3 regions of the Paraburkholderia sp. GAS42 genome follow, and region 3 is predicted to be linked to each of the others. Evidence: predicted binding sites of a transcription regulator. Region 3 holds the regulator's gene; each other region holds the start of a gene.
What was found. The regulator HrcA, encoded in region 3, represses chaperone genes, less so after heat shock. The targets are predictions, from matches to a motif close to TTAGCACTCNNNNNNNNNGAGTGCTAA.

Region 1 (5,655 bases), on a different contig from region 3:
TACAACCTGTCGTCAGTGTTCGTCCGTTTATCCTTCGGATGAATCGCGAGGTCAAAATGCACGTTGCATGGGCACAAGCCATCGCCGTCAACAGCGTCATCATTGCGATGACCTTCTTCGTTCGCGCCCGTTCGTTGCTACCGCCAGCCACCGGCTGGCGGACCGTGCCCCTAAGGGAAGCGCGCCGCCGCTAGTGCAGCGCGCCGCCGCTACATCCCTTTACACGCAGACACATACGAACACGACACAACGAACGAGGCTCACCATGTTGCGCAACCCTGCTGAGAAGTACCGCCCTTTTCCCGCCGTCCGCCTGACCGGCCGTAAATGGCCGGGCCGCACGATCGAGCGTGCGCCGGTCTGGATGAGCACCGATCTGCGCGATGGCAACCAGTCGCTGATCGAGCCGATGAGCATCGCGCAGAAGCTCGAATTCTTCGAGACGCTGGTGGCCATTGGCTTCAAGGAAATCGAAGTCGGCTTTCCGTCGGCTTCGCAGACCGACTTCGATTTCGTTCGCAAGCTCATCGACGAAAACCGCATTCCCGACGATGTGACCATCGAAGTGCTCGTGCAGTCGCGCGAAGAACTGATCGCGCGCACGTTCGAGGCGCTCGAAGGCACGCCGCGCGCGATCGTGCATCTGTACAACGCGATCGCGCCATCGTTCCGCAAGATCGTGTTCAACCAGTCGAAGGACGAGGTGAAGGCGCTGGCAGTGGAAGGCACGCGGATCATCCGCCAGTACGCCGACGCGCGCCCGCAGACCCACTGGATCTACCAGTATTCGCCGGAAACGTTCAGCATGACCGAGCTCACCTTCGCGCGCGAAGTGTGCGACGCGGTCGCGCAGACGTGGCGTCCGACGCGCGATCACAAGATGATCGTCAACCTCCCCGCGACGGTCGAAGCGGCCACGCCGAACGTGTTCGCCGACCAGATCGAATGGATGGACCGCAACCTCGGCTATCGCGACAGCATCGTGCTCTCGGTGCATCCGCATAACGACCGCGGCACGGCTGTCGCCGCCGCCGAACTTGCGTTGATGGCGGGCGCCGATCGCGTCGAAGGCTGTCTTTTCGGCAACGGCGAGCGCACCGGCAACGTCGATATCGTCACGCTCGCGATGAACCTGTACACGCAGGGCGTCGATCCGGGCCTCGATTTCTCCGATATCGACGCGGTGCGTCGCGTAGTTGAACGCTGCAACCAGATTCCGGTACATCCGCGCCATCCGTACGCGGGCGATCTCGTGTTCACGGCGTTCTCCGGCTCGCATCAGGACGCGATCCGCAAGGGTTTCGCCCAGCAGGCGCCCGACGCCGTCTGGGAAGTGCCGTACCTGCCGATCGATCCGGCCGACCTCGGCCGCAGCTACGACGCGGTCATCCGCGTAAACAGCCAGTCCGGCAAGGGCGGCTCGACGTATCTGCTGGAGCGCGGTATGGGCTTCACGCCGCCGCGTCGCGTGCAGATCGAGTTCAGCCACGCCGTGCAGACGGTCGCGGATCAATCCGGCGTCGAAGTCACCGGCGACGCGATCTGTGCGCTCTTCGCACGGGAATACTTCGATACGGACGGCCCGGCGGCGCGCGTCACCGCGTCGACCGTACGCTGGGAGAACCGCGACGTGACCGTCGTCGGATCGGCTGATGCACGCGCCGAAAGCGGCGGCGAATCGCACGCGCAGTCTGTGGCACGGGCGATGACGACGGCCGCGGGTCAGTCGATCGAAATCACGTCGTATGAAAGCCTGCGGACGACGGACGGCCGCGTCGCGGCGTTTGTCGGCTGCCGCGTCGACGAGCAGCCGGTACGGTACGGCGTTGGCGTGAGCGAGGACGATGCGACTGCGGTCGTCGATGCGGTCGTCAGCGGTGTCAACCGCGCGGTATGGGCGCCGGTCGACCGGCGGGTCGCAGCGTAGGCGTAGAGGTAAGCGTCAGAAAAAACGGCTGACACGCGACACACCCAGTGCCGAAGCGTCGAAACATGACGCAACGTCACGCGTAACGCGCCCAGGCGGCTCACAAGGCGGCCTGGCGATGGAACCTACCGGGTTCACTCGATCGCGCAGCGCGTCGCCTGCCAGGCGATCAGACGCCAGCGGCCCGCTTCCTGCGTCTGGATCGCCGTGTACGCGATCGGGAAGAGCAGCGCGCCATTGTTCGCTTCCATCTCGATCAGCGCACGGCCCGTGACAACGCAGGTCTCATTGCCCACCGCGATCACGTCCTGCGACTGGATCTCGATCTGACGGTAACGACGGCGGCCGGCCGTGATGGCGTCGATGAACTGCTGCTTCGACTCGCGCTTGCCGTTCGTATGGACGTAGATCACGTTGTCCGACAGCAGCGTGTCGAGCAGTTCACCGTTGCCGTCGACCATCGCGCGAAAGCGGTCCCGCTCCAGCCCGCGAATCGCCTCGATCACTTTTGCCGCCATCGCTCAGCCCCCTTGCATCGAAGGGCGCCGCGCGCGGCAACGCCGATCGTCAGAAGTTGTATTGCAGATATAGCTGGGTGAAATTTATACCAGGATTCGGCTCTTTGATACCGGCGTTCGACATATGCTGGAAACGAAAGCCCGCCGCGTACTGCTGACGGTCGCCAAACTGGGCGCCGACGCCCGCCATATCCGCGAACTGAAACGCCGTCGATAGCGTGTACGAGCGGGAAATCGTCGGACTGGTCAGCACACGCACGCCGACGCCCGCCTCGATAAACGGCCGGAACCAGCCTGAACCCTTGATGAAGCGGATCACCGGCGTGACGCCGAGTTCGCCGGTGTTTTTGTGGACGTCGCCCTCACTGCTGTGCCACCACGCGACGTGCGCCTCGCCGATCAGCGAAAAATGCCACCCGCCGATCTCCCACCACGTCAGATCCGGATCCCAGACAACGCCGAGATCAAGCTTGTTGACGTGATGATCGGCCATCCCGCCCGCAACCTGAACCCCGAACTGATCCGCGGCGGCCAGCCCCGAAAAGGTCAGCAGCCCCAGAACGAACGCGCATCGAAGCGCCGGGCCGAGACTTGAGTTTTTCTTTTTCATTGAACACCCTCTGCCCAATCTTCAGGGTCGCCGCGAGGCGGTTGCCAACGTTTTCGAGATAAGCCGGTTAAAAAAGAACCTTATCCAAGAGAAGGGATTGACGCAAATAGTTCCTTTAGATAAGACGAAAACCGGTCGTTCTATCGCGTTCTCTACCGCGACGGGTAAATTGTACGGGCCAAGCAAAGTTTTTGCAGTTGGCGTACGATGCTATTGAACATCAAGTTTCGATAGGATTTACGGAACTCTCAAGTCCCTACGGCCTCTAAGTATTAGCACTCCTGTTACCAGAGTGCTAACATCCACGGGAGTCGTTTTCTGACTGAGCTTTTGGTTGATTCCATAGGAGTTTCTTACGTGAGCAATGCACTGACCCTTCCGAGTACTCTGAGCCCGTCGTCGGCTAAGGCCGCTCCGGCAGGTGCACTGGCGCTCGCGCATTCTTCATTGCTGCCCGGCCAGCTGGGCAATATCGACGCCTACATCCAGGCCGTTAACCGGATTCCGATGCTGACGCCGGCGGAAGAACGCCAGTTCGCCACCGAATTTCGCGAGCAGAACGATCTTGGTTCCGCCCGCCGTCTGGTACTGTCGCACCTGCGGCTTGTCGTGTCGATCGCGCGTAACTACCTGGGCTATGGCCTGCCGCATGCAGACCTGATCCAGGAAGGCAACATCGGCCTGATGAAGGCCGTGAAGCGCTTCGATCCGTCGCAGAACGTGCGTCTGGTTTCGTACGCGATGCACTGGATCAAGGCCGAGATCCACGAATACATCCTGCGCAACTGGCGCATGGTGAAGGTCGCCACCACCAAGGCGCAGCGCAAGCTGTTCTTCAACCTGCGCAGCCACAAGCAGGGTTTCCAGGCGTTCACACCGGAGGAAATCGAAGGCCTCGCGACGGAACTGAACGTGAAGCGCGAAGAAGTGGCCGAGATGGAAACGCGTCTGTCCGGTGGCGATATCGCGCTGGAAGGTCAGGTCGAGGACGGTGAAGAAGCGTATTCGCCGATCGCCTGGCTCGCCGATTCGCACAACGAGCCGACGGCCGTACTCGCCGCACGTCAGCGCGACAAGCTGCACAGCGACGGCATCGCCAGTGCGCTCGAAGCGCTCGACGCCCGCAGCCGCCGCATCATCGAGGCACGCTGGCTGAAGGTCGAAGACGACGGTTCGGGTGGGTCGACGCTGCACGAACTCGCTGATGAGTTCGGTGTGTCGGCGGAACGTATCCGTCAGATCGAGGCGAGCGCGATGAAGAAAATGCGCGGCGCATTGAGCGAATACGCGTAACGCGCCAGCCGGTTTGTTCGGCACATGTAGCACACCAGGCCCTGCCTTCGAAAGATGGCGGGGCTTTTTCTTGTCTGCCTCTCAATTCCCGAGTCATTTCCGGGACAGTCGCGCCCTTTTAGTTGACGCAACGCAAAGAGCGCGGTGATACTGGTTTCGCGGGTTCGCCTTCGCGACCGTATGCCGCAGCGTGGAACGCCCGCGTCGACTGGCCCGCTCCTAAAATTCCGTTATGCATTGCCTGGCCGCGCCATGCGGCCCGACCGGCATTCCTCTCATGGAGCCGTCATCGACCGATCATGACCATAACGCTGAATCACAGGACCCCCGCTGCTCACCGAAGCCTGCGCGCGCGTTGCACCGCATGGGCGCGCGGCCCGACCTTCGCACGCGACATCGTCATCGTGCTCGCGATCAAGTTCGCGCTGCTGATGATCCTCAAATACGCATTCTTCAATCATCCGCAGGCGGAGCACATGTCGCTGCCGCCCGCGGTCGTCGCGCAGGCGCTACTCGCCATTCCCGCATCGCATCCGTCTCAAGGTGATACTCATGCCCGCTAGCGAAGTCGTCGATCTTTCGCGCTTACAGTTCGCCGTTACGGCGCTCTACCATTTCCTGTTCGTACCGCTGACGCTCGGCCTTTCGTGGCTGCTCGTCATCATGGAGTCGGTCTACGTGATGACCGGCAAGCAGATCTACAAGGACATGACCCAGTTCTGGGGCAAGCTCTTTGGGATCAACTTCGCGATGGGTGTCACGACCGGGCTCACGCTCGAGTTCCAGTTCGGCACGAACTGGTCGTACTACTCGCATTACGTCGGCGATATTTTCGGCGTGCCGCTGGCCGTCGAAGGGCTGATGGCGTTCTTTCTGGAGTCGACCTTTGTCGGCCTGTTCTTCTTCGGCTGGAACCGGTTGTCCAGAGTGCAGCATCTGACCGTCACGTTCCTGGTCGCGCTCGGGTCGAATCTGTCGGCGCTGTGGATTCTGGTCGCGAACGGCTGGATGAACAATCCGGTCGGCGCCCACTTCAACTACGAAACGATGCGGATGGAACTGTCGAGCATCTTCGACGTGCTGTTCAATCCGGTCGCGCAGGTGAAGTTCGTCCACACGGTGTCGGCGGGTTACGTGACAGCGTCGATGTTCGTGCTCGGTGTGTCGTCGTGGTATCTGCTGAAGCGTCGCGATACAGAATTTGCATTGCGTTCGTTTGCGATCGCGGCAGGCTTTGGTCTCGCGTCGACGATATGCGTGATCGTGCTCGGCGACGAATCCGGCTATCGCACGGGTGAAGTTCAGCA
Region 2 (5,655 bases), on a different contig from region 3:
GGCGACAGGGCACGATCGCGCCACGGCACTCAGTTCACGACTGATATATTAAAAAATAGCGTACTTTTTGGTACGCTATTTTTATCGAGGGAATATGTTATTGATTCGGAGTGAAAAAAATGCAAACCTGCGTGGCAGAGCTTCTTCCGCATGCAGGATAAAGGCCGCCGCCAATGAAGGCTGGGCCAAGAGGTTTGGTCTTGGCCGGGCAGTCGAAGAATACCGGATCCGTCGCCAATAGGATTGGCGTCGCGCGCAAAGAATTTGTCGGCGGCTTTTTTTTGGGCGGGGCGGAGACTGTGATTGGTCGCCAGCAGAAAATTCTTCGAACAAGAAAATGCCCCGGAAGTCTATGACGTAAGGGGCATCCGAGGGAATCACAGCCGCTTCATTAACACGTTAAGTGAAGGGCTGGGCATTTCTGCGAGTTTTTCGTTTCGGGGAGCGCTCCTTTCGAGGCGCGCCCCGCATGTGTTTCGAGCTGAAGCCTTTGCAGGCTCCAGGCGAAATTACATGTCCATGCCCATGCCGCCCATGCCGCCGGGCATACCGCCGCCCATCGGAGCATCTTCCTTCGGCAGTTCGCAGACAGCTGCGTCCGTCGTCAGCAGGAGACCTGCGACCGAAGCTGCGTTTTGCAGCGCCGTGCGCGTCACCTTCGTCGGGTCCACAACACCTGCGTCGACCAGGTCGACGTACTCGCCGGTTGCTGCGTTGTAGCCGTAGTTGCCCTTGCCTGCTGCAACTGCTGCCACCACGACGCTGGCTTCTTCGCCACCGTTCGTGACGATCTGGCGCAGCGGTTCTTCCATCGCGCGCAGCACGATCTTGATACCTGCGTCCTGATCGGCGTTAGCGCCCTTCAGACCAGCGATTGCCGAGCGTGCGCGGATCAGCGCAACACCGCCACCGGCCACGATGCCTTCTTCCACAGCTGCGCGCGTTGCGTGCAGTGCGTCTTCGACACGTGCCTTCTTTTCCTTCATTTCGACTTCGGTCGCAGCACCGACCTTGATCACTGCAACGCCGCCAGCCAGCTTGGCCACGCGCTCCTGCAGCTTTTCACGGTCGTAGTCCGACGTTGCTTCTTCGATCTGCGTGCGCACCTGCTTCACGCGTGCTTCGATCGTTGCTGCTTCGCCAGCGCCGTCGATGATCGTCGTGTTTTCCTTGCCCACTTCGATACGCTTCGCCTGGCCCAGTTCAGCCAGCGTTGCCTTTTCGAGCGTCAGGCCGGTTTCTTCAGCGATGACCTGGCCACCCGTCAGGATAGCGATGTCTTCGAGCATCGCCTTGCGACGGTCGCCGAAGCCCGGCGCCTTCACAGCAACGGTCTTCAGGATGCCACGGATGTTGTTCACCACCAGCGTTGCCAGTGCTTCGCCTTCGACGTCTTCAGCGATGATCAGCAGCGGACGGCCAGCCTTTGCAACTTGCTCGAGCACCGGGAGGAGGTCACGAATGTTCGAAACCTTCTTGTCGTGCAGCAGCACGAACGGGTTTTCGAGCACAGCAACCTGCTTGTCCGGGTTGTTGATGAAGTACGGCGACAGGTAGCCGCGGTCGAACTGCATACCTTCGACGACGTCGAGTTCGTCTTGCAGCGACTTGCCGTCTTCAACGGTGATGACGCCTTCCTTGCCGACCTTGTCCATCGCTTCAGCGATGCGGTCACCGATCGACGAATCGCTGTTAGCCGAAATCGCGCCAACCTGGGCGATTTCCTTGTTCGTCGTGCACGGCTTGCTGATCTTGCGCAGTTCTTCGATCGCGGCCGTCACAGCCTTGTCGATACCGCGCTTCAGGTCCATCGGGTTCATGCCCGATGCAACGTACTTCATGCCTTCGCGAACGATCGATTGCGCGAGAACGGTTGCCGTCGTCGTGCCGTCGCCTGCGTTATCGCTGGTCTTGGAAGCAACTTCCTTGACCATTTGCGCGCCCATGTTCTGGAGCTTGTCTTTCAGTTCGATCTCTTTCGCGACCGACACACCGTCCTTCGTGACCGTCGGGCCGCCGAAGCTGCGTTCCAGGACCACATTGCGGCCCTTCGGACCCAGCGTGACCTTCACAGCGTTCGCGAGGATGTTCACGCCTTCAACCATCTTGGCACGGGCGGAATCACCGAATACGACGTCTTTAGCTGCCATCTTCAAACTCCTTGAATTCTTTGGGATATAACCGGGATTTCAGCGATTTTTCGCTTACTTCTGCACCACGGCCATAATGTCTTCTTCGCGCATCACCAGCAGTTCGTTGCCGTCGACCTTAACGGTCTGGCCAGCGTACTTGCCGAACAGGACGCGATCACCCACCTTCACGTCGAGCGCAATCTGTGCACCCTTGTCGTCACGCTTGCCCGGGCCGACTGCGAGGATTTCGCCTTGATCCGGCTTTTCCGCTGCGGCTTCGGGGATCACGATGCCCGACGCGGTCTTGGTTTCTTGATCCAGACGTTTGACGATCACGCGATCATGCAAAGGACGAAGGTTCATACATACTCCTCTCTTGATTGAGACTGAAGAACGCTGAGAAAACCCGGCTGGCAGGGCCAACCGGAAATGTTGTTAGCACTCTCGTGCAGCGAGTGCTAATTATATGGACGGGTGGTGACAAATTCAAGAAGGGGTTTGGCGGGTTTCCGAATGTCGAGATTCACTTAACTTTGAACTTTGTTCACTTAAGTTTGAACTCGCGACCTACGCCCGGATGCCGAGATGTCGTTATTTCCATATAAAAACAATCACTTAGAATAAAACGCTCTGTTCTGCCTTGTCGTACGTGGGGCATGACACCGAGTCGTTCTTAGCGGTATCCGCCCGCAAATCTTGATGGCTGACGTTCACGCCAGGGCAAACCCCGAGAAGATCACACTCCTCGTCATGCTCGGGGATCTCGAAATGATCACGCGAGCACAGCCCCCGCCATCTTATCGTTCTCCGTGACCAGCTTTTCAGACTGAAAGATCTCCGGAAATCTTTTTCCCTCAGACAAATTTCATCTGGAGGCACTACCATGCTGCTCGACCGGATCCCAGATGCCGGACAATGATCCCGAAGGCATGTGGGTATATCTGCGCCCCCCAGCGCGAAGAGCGAACGTGCCGTCAACTATCAAAAACAAAAGAGCTGGATGAGAGGGCACACAATGGCATCCCCGAATGGATTTGAGCGTGGCTCAGAATGGCGGCAATGGGATCTACATGTCCACACGCCGGCATCATTTCACTGGCAAGGAGCCAAATTTGACGCCGATTCAAACTCTGCGAGCAATCGGTCTCTCGTCGACGAAATGATTGTCGCTATGAATGCTGCGGAGCCCGCGGTTTTTGCGTTGATGGACTACTGGACCTTTGACGGCTGGTTCGCGTTGAAGCGTCGACTCAAGGAGGCCGGAGCACCGCAGCTGCACAAGAAGGTCTTTCCGGGGATCGAACTGCGCCTCATGGCACCGATGAGGTCACCAAACGGACGCCTTAACGCGCACGTTCTGTTTTCAGATGAAATTCCGGATCAAATGCTTCACGATTTCAAGGCTGCTCTTCGTGTCGCCATCATTGACCGCCCTCTCTCGAACGACGCACTTGCCTCACTGGCACGCCACTCGTCAGAAGATATTCTGAAGGTCCACGCCTTCAAGAAGATCGACATGGCAGACGACGCCAAGGCGCTCTACGCTGGAGCCTCGATGGCAGAAATTACTGCGGAGAGCTACCGCGATGCAATTGAACAAGTAGAGGACGGATTGGCGATTGGCTTCATGCCGTACGACACGAGCGACGGCTTGGCCGAAGTCAAATGGCAAGACCACTACGCCTACTTCATCGGACTCTTTAAGTCATCGCCGATCTTCGAGTCTCGCGACCCACATCTTCGTAGCTGTTTCGTCGGGGAGGAGACCGACAAGAACAAGGCTTTTTTGGAGAAATTCCAGGAAGGTCTCGATAATGTTCCCCGTCTCGTTGTTTCTGGCAGTGACGCACATTGTTTCGTTGGTGTTAAAGGCGACAACGACAGGCGCGGCTATGGTGACTACCCGTCCGGTAAGATAACCTGGATAAAAGCTGACCCGACCTTCCAGGGACTCCAACAGGCTATTTGGGAACCGGCCAAACGTTCCTTCATTGGTCTGCGTCCACCGAAACAACTCGAAATCGAGACGAACAAGACGTTCTTCATTGATCGAGTGTCGGTCAGCAAACAAGTGTTGACGGCTCCCGGTTCGTGGCTCGACGGCGCCAACTTGCCGCTCAATCCTGATCTCGTCGCCATCATCGGCAACAAGGGAAGCGGCAAGAGCGCACTCGCCGATGTGATTGCCCTTCTCGGAAACTCCCGCCAGAAGCTCCACTTCTCGTTTTTACAGAAGAACCGCTTTCGCGGAAAATCAGGTGACCCTGCGAAAAACTTCGCGGGGAAGCTAACGTGGCTAGACTCGACTGAAGAAACCCGCAACCTGAACGACGATCCGCCGGCCGATAAGGTGGAAATGGTTCGCTATATCCCGCAGGGCCACTTTGAAGATCTCTGCAACGCTCACGTGAGCGGCAGTTCGAATGCGTTCGAAAGGGAGCTTCGCGCAGTCATCTTCTCTCACGCTGGCGAAGCCATTCGACTTGGCGCACTTGACTTCGATCAACTGATCGATCAGCAGGAGAGCGGCTTTCGTATCCAGCTGAATGACTTTCGGAAGGACCTCCACCGGATTAACCAAGAGATCACCGCCTTCGAAGAGCAGCTTCAACCAAACGTCAAGAGTGCGCTACAAGAAATCCTCCTCGTCAAGACCCGTCAGATCGATGAGCACAACAAACTCAAACCGACCGTTGTGCCGAAGCCTGCAGCCGAACTAACGTCCGAACAGCAAGACGCCGCGACGCAACTCGAATCCATTGCGGTCAAGTTGAAGGCACTCGAAGAGGCCGCTGCAGCGAACAGCGCTCGCGAGCTAGCGCTGGCCGGAAAACTCAAGGCCATCCAAAACGTTCGCGAACGACTCCGTGTCTTAGAGCGTGCACACAAGCAGTTCGTCGAAGACACCACTAAGGATCTCGGCGTCCTCGGATTGGCGCCGGAGCAACTGGTCACCCTCAAGGTAAGCGCACAAGCGTTGGACGATATCGAGCGTTCGATTCCAGATGGACTAACAAAGCTCAAGACCGATACCGACGCAGGTGTGGAACAAAGGGGCAAGCTGGCAACTGATCAGATCGCCTTGAATGCAAAGCTGAATGCACCCCAATTGGTTTACCAGCAAAACCTCCAAGCCCTCGAAACTTGGAACGCAAAGCTTGCTGAACTGACCGGAGCACCTGATGCTCCCGACTCACTACTCGGTTTACAAGCACGCATCAAGCAACTTGACGAGCTGCCAGCACACCTCGCCGCTCACCGCGAATTACGACACAAACTGACCGGAGAAATTTTTGGCGTTCTTGACGCGCAGCGCAAGGCTCGTGAAGACCTCTTCAAACCTGTCCAAGACCTGATTCAAGGCAATAACCTGATTCGCGAGGAATACAAACTTCAATTTCAGGCCACGCTTGGTGGATCGGCAGATGTGATCGCCGCCGCGCTGTTTGACCTTATTAAGCAAAACACCGGTGAGTTCCGGGGAACCGATGAAGGCTACGCGGTCGTTCGCGCGCTGACGGAC
Region 3 (5,655 bases):
ACCCCAGAAGAAGACGACCGCCAGTTCGTCGCCAGCTGATGCAAGGCCGGCGTCGAACGCGTATCGGCGCCCAGTTCCTGTATGTCGAAGACAGCGAACGCGGTGGCTTCGACGGGGATACCGGCCATGACAGTTACGCTTCGCGCGCGGCCTGACAACGGATCGCGGCCGCTTACTTCGACGCCGCGTCCGGCGCCGCGACGGTCACGAGCGCCGGACGCAGCACGCGGTCGGCGATCACGTAACCCTTTTGCAGCACGGCGACGACGGTGTTCGCTTCCTGATCGGCCGGCACCACCGAAATGGCCTGGTGACGATGCGGATCGAACTTCTCGCCGACCGGATTCAGAGCGACGACGCGACCCTTTTCCAGTGCGCCGGTCAACTGACGCAGCGTGAGCTCGACACCTTCGCGCACCTTCGTGAGATCGGCTGAGTTGTCGGCGAGCGCTGCTTCGAGGCTATCGAGCACCGGCAGCAGATGTTCAGCGAAGCTTTCGATCGCGAACTTGTGCGCCTTGGCAACATCGTCCTGCCCGCGGCGACGCACGTTTTCCGTCTCGGCCTTCGCGCGGAGGAAGCTTTCCTGCAGTTCGACGATCTTTGCCTGCGCTTCGGCCAGTGCGGCATCCGCGGGCGCAGCTTGCGCCGGGCTCTCCTGCTGCTGGGTCGAAGCAGCAGCATCAGCAGCCGTGCGACCCGTTTCGTCAGCAGGCGTGGGATTCTGGCTGATCGGATTCTCTTGCGTGTTTTCCATGTCGCTGAAAGTCGGTTAAAAAATAAATGGCGTCGCGGCGTCTACATTTCATGCTCGCCCAAACAGGCGTTGCATAAACACGACAAGCCGCCGCTTATCGACGGTGCAGATGGGGCCCGAGTTGGCGTTTTCAAGGCCGCGAGGGCCCGAATTCGCACCGGGACCGTGCGGTGAAACTGGCCGTTACAACAATCACGCGGCCGTCATCAGATTGAGATTGAGCCCGATGCGCGACTGTCCTAAACTCCACTTAGACGTTCGAAAAGACACGTTTACCCTAACAGGTGTAAGCTTCGCTGCAACCCATTGCCTTAACTGCTTTACCACCCAGCCAGATCGCCGTTTCAATCCCGCATCCATGAGGGGAGTACCGTGAAACTGACCTTCGCAATCTCGGTGGTCGCTCTGGTACTTATCGCGGGTACCACGACCATCTGTATGTCCGGGGCCGTCAACGAAAGCACGACCGAATACGGTGGTGTGCATCAGACGATGGAAAACCTGTTCAATTCCCACCTGAAAGTTTGTCGATAACGCGCCGGTCACGCTTGGTCGGCCGTCCTTGCATGGCCGCGGCCGGCTCGCGATACGTCTTGCGTCGCTCCTGTTCCAGCAAACGCTTTTCCCTGCCTTCGGATGTTTCTGCGTAGAGCGTCTGCGCGATGGTTGCCGGACCCCGCACGTCGCAGATTCCCAGCACCTCCACCTGCCATAAGACCTGCTCGATCTGGATTTCGACCGGGTCGCCCACGCGCACATCCTTCGACGGTTTCACCGTCGCGCCGCCGATCCGCACGCGCCCTTTCTCGACAGCGTCCGCCGCCAGCGAGCGCGTCTTGAAGAAGCGCGCGGCCCAGAGCCATTTGTCGATGCGCAGACGCGCGCCCGGTTCAGTGTCAATCCTGTAGTTCATTGAAGCTTCCGTCCTGACGGGACGCCCCGCCCTGTGTTAGCCCTTCTCAACCCTTCTCAACCCTTTACGCCTGCGCAACCGCCGTTCCCTGCACAGGCGCCGGCTGGATCACCGGCCAGCCCTGCAGATGCTGCGCGACGATCTCGCCCAGCGCCGCGATCCATGCTGAAGACGCGTTGACGCAAGGGATGCGGTGAAATTCCTTGCCGCCCGCGTGCAGAAACTCGTCACGCACCTCAAGGCCGATTTCCTCGATCGTCTCCAGACAATCGGCGGTGAAACCTGGACAGAACACGTCCGCGCGGCGCACGCCCGCGAGACCGAGCTCTTTCAATGTCGGTGCCGTGTAGGGCTGCAGCCATTCAGCACGCCCGAAACGCGACTGGAACGTAATCCGGCATTCCACCGGCGACAGATGCAACGCGTTCATCAGCAGCGCGCCCGTCTGCTGGCATTGCTCGTGATACGGATCACCCAGATCGAGCGTGCGTTTCGGCACGCCGTGAAAACTGAGTACGAGCTTGTCGCCGTTCGCAAAGTCCGGATGGCCGTGCGTCTGCCAGTAGTGGCGCACCTGCGCGGCCAGCGCAACGATGTACGCAGGATGATCGCAATAGTGACGCACCGTGCGGATTTCCGGCTGGTTGCGCATGCGCCGAAGGGCGACGAAGGCCTCGTCGAATGCGGTGGCTGTCGTGGACGACGAATACTGCGGATACATCGGCACCAGCAGCACGCGCTCCGCGCCCGACAGTTTCAGCTGGTTCAGCATCGCGGGAATGCCCGGCGTGCCATAACGCATCGCATAATCGACGATCACCTGATAGTCGTTCAGATGCAGCAGATGCCGCAGCGCTTCCACCTGCTTTTCCGTATGCACACGCAGTGGCGAGCCTTCCGGCATCCACACGGCTGCGTATTTCCTGGCCGACGCGCGCCCGCGAAACGGCAGGATCAGCAGACGCAGAACCACCTGCCAGACCACAGCCGGAATCTCGACCACGCGGGGATCGGACAGAAACTGCGCGAGATAGCGGCGCACGGCGCGAGGCGTCGGTGCATCCGGTGTGCCGAGATTGATCAGCAACACCGCGACACGATGTGACGTAGCGGACTGCGAAGGCCGCTCGAGATCGAAACGCATAGTCAGTTGGCCTGGTGGCGTGCTGCAGGGAAACGGTTCAGGTGAAGCCCATTATAGCGGCGCGGTTTTCCGCCGATAGCTGGCCATTCGGCCTATTGGCGCAGCGCGCGCCATCGCGCATCATCTGTCTCAAGAGATGCGCGACGAGCGGTGTGAGCCCTGTGCTATTGCTGGCTGAGGCTCATCGAAAGCAGCCGTGCGGTGATGTCGACGATCGGAATCACACGGTTGTAGGCCATGCGCGTCGGCCCGATCACGCCGAGCGTGCCGACGATCTTGCCGTTCACTTCGTACGGCGCTGTCACGACGCTCATTTCTTCGATCGGCACGAGATTCGATTCACCGCCGATGAAAATCTGCACGCCTTGTGCGTGACTCGACACGTCGAGCAACTGAAGGAGGCTGGTCTTCTGGTCAAACACATCGAAAAGCTTGCGCAGCCGCGCCATGTCCGACGAAAGGTCGGCGACCTCGAGCAGATTGCGCTCACCCGAAATCAGCACCGTCTCGCCGGGGTCGGTGTCGTCGGTGCTGGCGGTGACGGCTGCGTGCATCAACGTTGTCATGTCGCCGCGCAGTTCGTCGATTTCGTCGCGCAGGCGGCGACGCACTTCGTCAAACGAAAGGCCCGCGAAATGCGCGTTGATGTAATTGGAGGCTTCCACCAGTTGCGACGGCGAGAAGTCGCGCTGCGTCGCCATCATGCGGTTTTGCACGTCGCCTTCGGGCGTCACGATGATAAGCAGGATGCGCTTGTCGGACAGGCGCATGAATTCGATCTGCTTGAACACGTGGCTGCGCCGCGGCGTAAGCACGACACCCGCGAATTGCGACAGGCTGGACAGTACGCTCGCCGCCGCCGCGACGATCTTTTGCGGCTCGCCGCCCTGAAGCGTGGTTTTGACCGTGCGCATGACGGCTTCCTCGTCGGCGGCGGACTCGACGGTGAGCATCGTGTCGACGAAAAGGCGGTAGCCGCGCGGCGTCGGAATGCGTCCCGCAGAGGTATGCGGGCTGATCACGAGCCCGAGATCCTCGAGGTCCGACATCACGTTGCGGATGGTCGCAGGACTCAGTTCGAGGCCCGAGTAGCGGGAAAGCGTGCGCGAGCCGACCGGCTGACCTTCGGCGATATAGCGCTCGATCAGCGTTTTAAGGAGGGTTTGTGCGCGAGGATCTAGCATGACGGAAAATTTTAGCTCAACGGCGGCACTACAGGGAGCGATTACGGAACGTTTCGCGACATTTACAGGTTCGCGCGGCAACCTGCGCCTCGCGAAGTACGATGTCGCAGCGACACTCCGCCGGTCGGCTTGTCAACACTGGTTCACCATTCTAACGACAAACCCGCGCATACCGCGCGGCGGGTCCCTTCACCGCGCGACGCCCCGGCAGGTGGCGCCTGGAGCGGCACCTCGTGCCGCTCCGCTTCGGCCACAATGGGAAAGGTTCTTTTCGACGCACAGCTATGGTGTAATGCCGGCATGCAAGTAACCAGCCAGTTCAAGACCGTCGCGCTAGTCGGGCGCAGCAACACGCCAGGCATCGGTGAGCCGCTGACGGCGCTCGCCTCGTGCATTGCAAAGCGCGGCTTCGATGTCGTGTTCGAAGCGGAGACGGCCCACGAAATCGGCGTGACCGGCTATCCGGCGTTGCGTCCCGCCGAGATTGGCGCCCGCGCCGACGTCGCGGTGGTGCTGGGCGGCGACGGCACGATGCTCGGCATGGGACGTCAGCTGGCGCCCTATCGCACGCCGCTGATCGGTATCAATCATGGCCGGCTGGGCTTCATCACGGACATCCCGATTTCGGACATGCAGGAAATCGTCCCGCAGATGCTCACTGGCACTTTCGAGCGCGAAGAACGAACGCTGCTCGAGGCCCGCATTATGCGCGACGGCGAGGCGATCTATCACGCGCTGGCATTCAACGACGTGGTGGTCAACCGGAGCGGTTTCTCGGGCATGGCGGAACTGCGCGTCTACGTCGACGGGCGCTTCATGTACAACCAGCGCTCGGACGGGCTGATCGTCGCCACGCCGACTGGCTCGACGGCGTACGCGCTGTCGTCGTCGGGGCCGATCCTGCATCCGGAACTGCAAGGGCTCGTACTCGTGCCGATTGCGCCGCACGCGCTGTCGAACCGCCCGATCGTGATTCCGGACGATTCAGCGGTCAGCATTCAGATCATTTCGGGGCGTGACGTGAACGTGAACTTCGACATGCAGTCGTTCACGGCGCTGGAACTGAACGACACCATCGATGTGCGTCGTTCGCGCCATACCGTGCCGTTCCTGCATCCGGTCGGCTACAGCTATTACGCGACGCTGCGCAAAAAGCTCCACTGGAACGAACACCCGTCGCTCGCCGACGATCCGCAGACCTGAACCGGCCACCGAACGATCGAATGACCAGATGACCGACATGCGCGACCGCGCAGGAACGCAATAGCGCAACAACCAACCGCGCCGCCCGCTTCGAATTCGCCGCTAAAACAGCTAACCAGACCATACTCCATGCTTCGCCATCTCTCGATACGCGACTTCGTGATCGTCGCCGCGCTCGATCTTGAATTCGACAGCGGCTTTACGGTTTTCTCCGGTGAAACAGGTGCAGGCAAGTCGATCCTGATCGATGCGCTCGCACTGGCGCTCGGCGCGCGAGCGGATGCGAGCGTCGTGCGCACAGGCGAGTCACGCGCCGACATCACCGCCGGGTTCGCGACCCACGCGCAGGTCGAACGCTGGCTCGACGAGCAGGCGCTCGGCGCCGACGCAGAAGACGCGCACGGCAGCACGGTCATGCTGCGCCGGGTGGTCGATGCGAACGGCCGCTCGCGTG

Region 1: rpoH (RNA polymerase sigma factor RpoH) is a predicted target of HrcA. The motif match lies at 3,328-3,354, and genes of this name have one in related genera.
Region 2: groES (co-chaperone GroES) is a predicted target of HrcA. The motif match lies at 2,568-2,594, and genes of this name have one in related genera.

The regions. Positions count from the first base shown of each region.
Region 1 is NZ_JBNDML010000025.1:52,662-58,316, forward strand. Features, by position in the region: gene leuA (2-isopropylmalate synthase) at 266-1,927, shown strand; gene P3T16_RS29180 (nuclear transport factor 2 family protein) at 2,062-2,445, opposite strand; gene P3T16_RS29185 (acyloxyacyl hydrolase) at 2,495-3,055, opposite strand; gene rpoH (RNA polymerase sigma factor RpoH) at 3,413-4,348, shown strand; gene cydP (cytochrome oxidase putative small subunit CydP) at 4,648-4,911, shown strand; gene P3T16_RS29200 (cytochrome ubiquinol oxidase subunit I) at 4,901-5,655, shown strand, end outside.
Region 2 is NZ_JBNDML010000006.1:73,553-79,207, forward strand. Features, by position in the region: gene groL (chaperonin GroEL) at 510-2,150, opposite strand; gene groES (co-chaperone GroES) at 2,205-2,495, opposite strand; gene P3T16_RS11300 (TrlF family AAA-like ATPase) at 3,148-5,655, shown strand, end outside.
Region 3 is NZ_JBNDML010000012.1:18,030-23,684, forward strand. Features, by position in the region: partial or broken gene P3T16_RS18520 (thioredoxin family protein) at 1-128, opposite strand, end outside; gene grpE (nucleotide exchange factor GrpE) at 173-757, opposite strand; gene P3T16_RS18530 (RNA-binding S4 domain-containing protein) at 1,263-1,670, opposite strand; gene hemH (ferrochelatase) at 1,735-2,814, opposite strand; gene hrcA (heat-inducible transcriptional repressor HrcA) at 2,979-3,998, opposite strand; gene P3T16_RS18545 (NAD kinase) at 4,254-5,201, shown strand; gene recN (DNA repair protein RecN) at 5,331-5,655, shown strand, end outside.